Regions from separate parts of the Rahnella sp. RcJ3 genome, predicted to be linked through region 2. Evidence: predicted binding sites of a transcription regulator. Region 2 holds the regulator's gene; the other holds the start of a gene.
The links. Region 2 encodes PhoB, which activates phosphate uptake and scavenging genes when phosphate is short. Its sites were predicted from a motif close to CTGTCATAAAACTGNCNNAT; they were not measured.
Positions count from the first base shown of each region.

Region 1: the regulator PhoB is predicted to act here: its motif matches at 1,532-1,551, upstream of serA (phosphoglycerate dehydrogenase).

Region 1 covers NZ_QSNX01000015.1:73,970-77,394, reverse strand. The annotation lists gene DXU84_RS18840 (LysR family transcriptional regulator ArgP) at 1-553, opposite strand, end outside; gene rpiA (ribose-5-phosphate isomerase RpiA) at 781-1,443, shown strand; gene serA (phosphoglycerate dehydrogenase) at 1,794-3,032, shown strand; gene asr (acid resistance repetitive basic protein Asr) at 3,344-3,425, opposite strand, start outside.
Region 2 covers NZ_QSNX01000001.1:59,814-63,238, forward strand. The annotation lists gene sbcC (exonuclease subunit SbcC) at 1-213, opposite strand, end outside; gene sbcD (exonuclease subunit SbcD) at 210-1,448, opposite strand; gene phoB (phosphate response regulator transcription factor PhoB) at 1,676-2,365, shown strand; gene phoR (phosphate regulon sensor histidine kinase PhoR) at 2,388-3,425, shown strand, end outside.

The sequences.
Region 1 (3,425 bases), on a different contig from region 2:
TAACGCCGTTCGGGAAATAGCGATCAGCAAAAGGTTTCGAACCCACAAACAAATAGTCCAGCGCACCAAGCTGATCCACCAGACAGCTCGGCAGTGGCTGGGGTTGAATACTTACCGCGCCCACCACTTCACCACGACGCAGACGTTCCTGCGTGCGCGTTTCGTCTTCCACCTGTAAATTCAGGCGGATAGGGGAATCAACCAGCACTGATTTCAGCGCCGGTAACAGCCAGGTTGCCAGACTGTCGGCGTTGACCGCCAGTGAAAGCAGCAGAGGTGTATCATTGCTTTCATTGTTGCTGTCACTGCCAAGCCACTCTTCTTCCAGTAATTCCACCTGATGTAACAAGGCCAGTAATTTCTGTCCCTGTTCAGTCGGCCGGGGTGGAACGGTACGAACCAGCAGCGGCTGGCCAAACAAATTTTCCAGTTGCTTAATGCGCTGAGAGACGGCCGATTGTGTGATGCAAAGCTTCTGCGCTGCGCGCTCAAAACCGCGCTCACGGATCACCGCGTCCAGTGCCTGCAGCGTTCTATAGTCCGGGCGTTTCATCGGAGTTCTGTCCCTTAGATTTAATTTTATCCGAACACTATGCCACAGATTGTCAGGATTTGTGGTGAGGAAAATCTTTGTGTTTGCAGCACAATTGCACTTAATAAGTGTGATCTGGCTGCGGTGTTGTTTATCCAAATTGCCGGGACATGCTTTATAATCACCGGCACTCTTCGTTCCACCGAACTATTCACGCCACTTACGTGTTATCAGACAGAGAAGCCATTATGACGCAGGAAGAATTGAAAAAAGCAGTCGGCTGGGCCGCACTGGATTACGTCACGCCGGGCACCATTGTCGGTGTCGGTACCGGATCCACCGCCGCACATTTCATTGATGCACTGGGTTCCATCAAAGGCCAGATTGAAGGTGCGGTTTCAAGCTCCGATGCTTCTACCGCAAAACTGAAGAGTCTGGGTATTCATGTTTTCGACAGCAATGAAGTGGATTCGCTGGATGTGTATGTCGATGGCGCGGATGAAATCAACGGCTCGATGCAGATGATCAAAGGGGGTGGCGCTGCGCTGACCCGCGAAAAAATCATTGCCGCGATTGCCAAAAAATTCATCTGTATCGTGGATGCTTCCAAGCAGGTTGATGTGCTGGGTAAATTCCCGCTGCCGGTGGAAGTGATCCCAATGGCGCGCTCTTATGTTGCGCGTGAACTGGTTAAACTCGGCGGCCTGCCGGAATACCGCCAGAATGTGCTGACAGACAATGGCAATGTGATCCTTGATGTGCATAACCTGAACATTCTTGATGCCGTCGCGATGGAAAATAAGATCAACAGTATTGCCGGTGTTGTGACTGTCGGCCTGTTCGCCAACCGGGGTGCTGACGTGGCGCTGGTCGGGACTTCTGAAGGTGTCAAAACCGTCAAACTGAAGTAATCAGAATATAAGCAGAAGATCTGGCTGCTTTAGGGCAAGGCAGCCAGCCTAAGCCTCGTCATTGCGCTGTCATAACGCAATGTTATGAAGATGATAATTTTCTGACTGAATCATCTTTTCTTCAAAGGCTTTAATTTGGTGACTTATGTCACATTTCTGTATTTCTCCTCCTGAACGTCTGGCACAGTAAAATTGAACCAGCATGAAATGCTAAAAACCGGCAGGCGTGCTGAGCCTTCTGCTGGGGGGCAGGCAATCGTTTGTATTGATGATGGCGGATTTTTTGTTATGTTGACTGTGAGCAGTCATCTTGCAGTTCGAATTCAGCCAGAAAAATATAGGGTCGGGAAATGGCAAAAGTATCACTTGAGAAAGACAAGATTAAATTTTTGTTAGTGGAAGGCGTCCACCAAAGTGCGGTTGATACACTCCGTGCCGCGGGTTACACCAATATTGAATTTCACAAAGGTGCTTTAGACACGCAATCGCTGAAAGAATCGATCCGTGATGCGCACTTTGTTGGACTCCGATCGCGTACTCAGCTGACTGAAGAAGTGTTCCAGGCAGCCGAAAAACTGGTGGCTGTTGGGTGTTTCTGTATCGGCACCAATCAGGTAGATCTGAAAGCTGCGACCCGTCGCGGTATTCCGGTCTTTAACGCACCCTTCTCCAACACCCGTTCGGTTGCGGAAATGGTGCTGGGCGAGATGTTGCTGATGATGCGCGGCATTCCTGAAGCGAATGCGAAAGCGCACCGTGGTGTCTGGAACAAGCTGGCGGTCGGTTCATTCGAAGCGCGCGGCAAGCGTCTGGGTATCATCGGTTACGGTCACATTGGCACGCAGCTGGGGATTCTGGCGGAAAGCCTGGGGATGCGCGTCTTCTATTATGACATCGAAAGCAAACTGCCTTTGGGCAACGCGCAGCCGATTGCCACACTGGAAGAATTGCTCAATACCAGCGACGTCGTCACGCTGCATGTGCCGGAAACAGCCGGAACCAAAGACATGATCTCCGAGTTGCAACTGGCGCAGATGAAGCCTGGCGCACTGCTGATCAATGCCTCACGCGGCACGGTCATCGACATTCCTGCGCTGTGCAATGCGCTGCGCAACAAACATCTTTCCGGTGCGGCTATCGACGTCTTCCCGGAAGAACCGGCGACTAACAGTGACCCGTTCAATTCTCCGCTGTGTGAATTCGACAACGTATTGCTGACGCCGCATATCGGCGGTTCGACGATGGAAGCGCAGGAAGGTATCGGCCTCGAAGTGGCAGGCAAACTGGCGAAATACTCTGACAACGGTTCTACACTGTCAGCGGTCAACTTCCCGGAAGCGTCTCTGCCAGCGCACACCGAGAAAGCCAGCCGTCTGCTGCATATCCACGAAAACCGTCCGGGTGTGCTGACCAGCATCAACCAGATTTTTGCGGAACAGGGTATCAACATTGCTGCGCAGTACCTGCAAACCAGTCCAGAAATCGGTTATGTGGTGATTGATGCAGAAACGGATATCAATACGCTGACTACCGCGCTGCAACTGATGAAGGCGATTCCGGGAACCATTCGTGCCCGTTTGCTTTACTGATAAGCCTTTCTGAAACAGACAAAATACCAACCGCCGAAAGGCGGTTTTTTGTTTTATGGCATCAGGGCGTTAAAAAATGTCTGCAGAGGGAATAAAGGGGGGATCAAAACGTCAGAAGTAAAAGGACAGGGTAATCAGACCGCAGAGGATCATTGATGAAAAAGTGATTTCGAACAGGTAGCGGCGCAGCATCATCTGTCAGTACCTCAGGGCAGAAAACGGAGAAAAAAACACCCGGCGAACCGGGTGTTAAATTTTTCAGTCTTGATAAGAGTGAACAGATTCGTTCACAAAGACTTCTTAGTGACTTCTTATGCTGCCGGAGTTGCTTTAGCCGGAGCAGCTTTCTTAGCATGTTTCACGTGCTTTTTAGCCGCCTGCGCCTTCTGAGCA
Region 2 (3,425 bases):
CATCAGTTCATTCTGGCTTGGTGTAATGTTCAGCCGTGGCGTCTGATGATAAAGCGCCAGACAAATGGCATCGAGCAGGGTGGTTTTCCCCGCACCGGTCGGACCGGTGATGGCGAATAATCCGTTGCTGGCAAACGGCTCGGCGGTGAAATCAATTTTCCATTCGCCTTCCAGCGAGTTCAGGTTTTTTAAACGCAGGCTGAGAATTTTCATTGTGCGCTGTCCTCCGCGTTCTGACCGTTGGTAACCTGTTCAACCACCTGCGCAAACAACGTGCGCATCCGAGCCTGACGCGGCTCGTCAGGGGCCGGTTCCAGCGCCAGTCGTCGTTCAAACACGTCGCTGACGCTCAGTTCGCTGAGGGTTTCTTTTTCCTGCTGCTCAATACTGTTGATGCGCTGTTCTTTGCTGCGGCGTAACAGCACGACTTCTACCGGCAGATCTTCCGTCAGCGCCTGAATGCGTCGCTGGATGTCGCTGAGATAATCCTGGGTGGAGACTTCAATATCGAGCCACACCGGTTTGGCCGGATCACCGCCTTCGAACTGTGCCAGTTGTTGTTCAATCTCCACCAGCGAGCCTTTGATTATCTGCATCGGCTGGAAAACCGGGATTTCCAGTGTGTCGATGGCGTTGAGCGTCGCACCATCAAAATCAAGTAAGTACACACTTTTAGCTTTGCTCAGTTCGTCAAAACTCAGGGCAATCGGCGAGCCGCTGTAACGGATATGTTCGGTTTTGGCGACGCATTGTGCACGGTGAATATGACCCAGTGCCACATAATCGACCGGCGGAAAGGCCTGCGCCGGAAACGCATCGAGCGTACCTATATAGATGTCGCGCACGGAATCAGAGGTACTGACGCCGACAGTCGTCAGATGGCCGGTCGCAATAATAGGCAGCGGCATGCCCAGTTCGTCACGTCTGGCCTGCGCAGCCTGCCAGAGCGCGTCATAATGCGCGGCGATGGCTTCCTGCAATGCCAGTTGCTTGTCGCTGCCGGACTGTCCCGCCTGGCTGGCGAGCAGATCACGCGGGCGTAAAAACGGGATAGCGCACAGTATCGCACCGGGTTTCCCGTCACGCTGACTGAGCACTAAAATCTGTTCAGAAAGGTTTTCACCGACGGTGGCAATCACCCGCGTATTCAGGCAGGAAAGGAGCTCGCGCGATTCATTGAGCGTGGCGACAGAATCGTGGTTACCAGCCAGCACCACCAGCTGGCAGCCGGTTTGCTGTAATTCCACCACGAAGCGGTTATACAATTCGCGGGCATAACTGGGTGGGGATCCCGTGTCGAAAATATCGCCCGCGACAATCACGGCGTCGACCTGATGTTGCTGCACCTGACCGGTCAGCCAGCGCAAAAATGCCTGATGTTCGGCTGCACGGCTTTTAGTGAAAAAGTACTGGCCGAGGTGCCAGTCTGACGTGTGGATCAGGCGCATGAGACTCCCGTATGAACCCTGGATGACGACAATGAGGTAAAGTATAAACGTCGGCAGGGGAAGCTGTCCCCGATAAATCAGACCAATTTCAGCAAGATGGCCGAAAATTATCTGTCATAGTTGACTGTAATGAACCATTCTTTTCATTCATAAATCTGTCACAAAACTGACGCATAATGGCGCCCGCAATCAAATAAAAGATCGCTAACCTATTGGCAGGACCTACGATGGCTAGACGTATATTGGTGGTTGAAGACGAAGCTCCAATCCGTGAAATGGTGTGTTTTGTACTGGAACAAAATGGCTATCAGGCCGTAGAAGCTGAGGATTTTGATTCAGCGATTGGGCAGCTTGTTGAACCTTACCCTGAACTGATCCTGCTTGACTGGATGTTACCTGGCGGTTCCGGTATTCAGTTTATTAAGCATCTTAAACGTGAGGCACTGACCCGCGAAATTCCGGTGATGATGCTGACCGCACGCGGTGAAGAAGAAGATCGGGTGCGCGGCCTTGAAGTGGGTGCCGATGATTACATCACTAAACCGTTTTCTCCGAAAGAACTGGTTGCCCGCATTAAAGCCGTGATGCGTCGCATCTCGCCAATGGCGGTGGAAGAAGTGATCGACATGCAGGGGTTAAGCCTGGATCCGTCGTCTCACCGGGTAATGGCCAACGAGCAGGCGCTCGATATGGGGCCGACCGAATTTAAGTTATTACACTTCTTTATGACCCATTCCGAACGTGTATACAGCCGCGAACAGTTGCTCAATAACGTCTGGGGCACTAACGTTTATGTGGAAGATCGCACGGTTGACGTGCATATTCGTCGTTTACGTAAGGCGCTGGAAACCAGTGGACATGACAGAATGATCCAGACTGTTCGTGGTACCGGATACCGTTTTTCAACGCGTTATTGAGCCCTCACAGCGGAGAATCTGTGTGCTAGAACGTTTGTCATGGAAACGACTGGCGGGTGAATTGTTTCTCTTTTGCCTGCCAGCGTTAATTCTCGGTATCTTCGTCGGCCATTTCGGCTGGCTCCTCCTGGTGTCGCTGATGGCGGCACTGGGCTGGAATTATTACAACCAGCTTAAACTCTCTCACTGGCTGTGGCTCGACCGCAGCATTACGCCACCGAATGGGCGCTGGAGCTGGGAGCCGCTGTTTTACGGGCTGAACCAGATGCAGATACGCAACCGGCGTCGCCGTCGGGAATTAGGTCAGCTCATCAAACGTTTTCGCAGCGGTGCCGAATCGCTGCCGGATGCCGTGGTGCTGACCACTGAAGATGGCAATATTTTCTGGTGTAACGGACTGGCGCAGGATTTGCTCGGTTTCCGCTGGCCGGAAGATAACGGGCAACATATCTTCAACCTGCTGCGTTATCCGGAATTCCGGCTGTGGATCCAGACCCGCGATTTCAGCCGGGCGCTGAATTTACAACTCAATAATGAGCATTATGTCGAGTTTCGCGTCATGCCTTATTCCGAAGGACAACTGCTGATGGTGGCACGCGACGTGACCCAGATGCGTCAGCTTGAAGGCGCACGGCGTAACTTCTTCGCTAACGTCAGTCATGAACTGAGAACCCCATTGACGGTATTGCAGGGGTATCTGGAAATGATGGAAGACGCCAAGCTGGAAGAGCCTTTCCGCACTAAAGCGCTGGATACCATGCAGGAACAGACGCGGCGCATGGACGGGCTGGTGAAGCAGCTGCTGACGCTGTCGAAAATCGAAGCCTCAGCGAATATTGATTTGCACGAGAAAGTCGATATTCCGGTGATGCTCGGCATGCTCGAACGTGAAGTGCAAACGTTAAGCAACGGCAGGCATGAAGTGGTGTTTCGCGTAAACGACAAGCTGAAGGTCTTTGGTAATGAAGATCAACTGCGCAGCGCGGTGTCGAACCTGGTGTATAACGCGGTTAACCACACGCCAGCGGGGACACGGATTGAAGTCAGCTGGCAACAAACG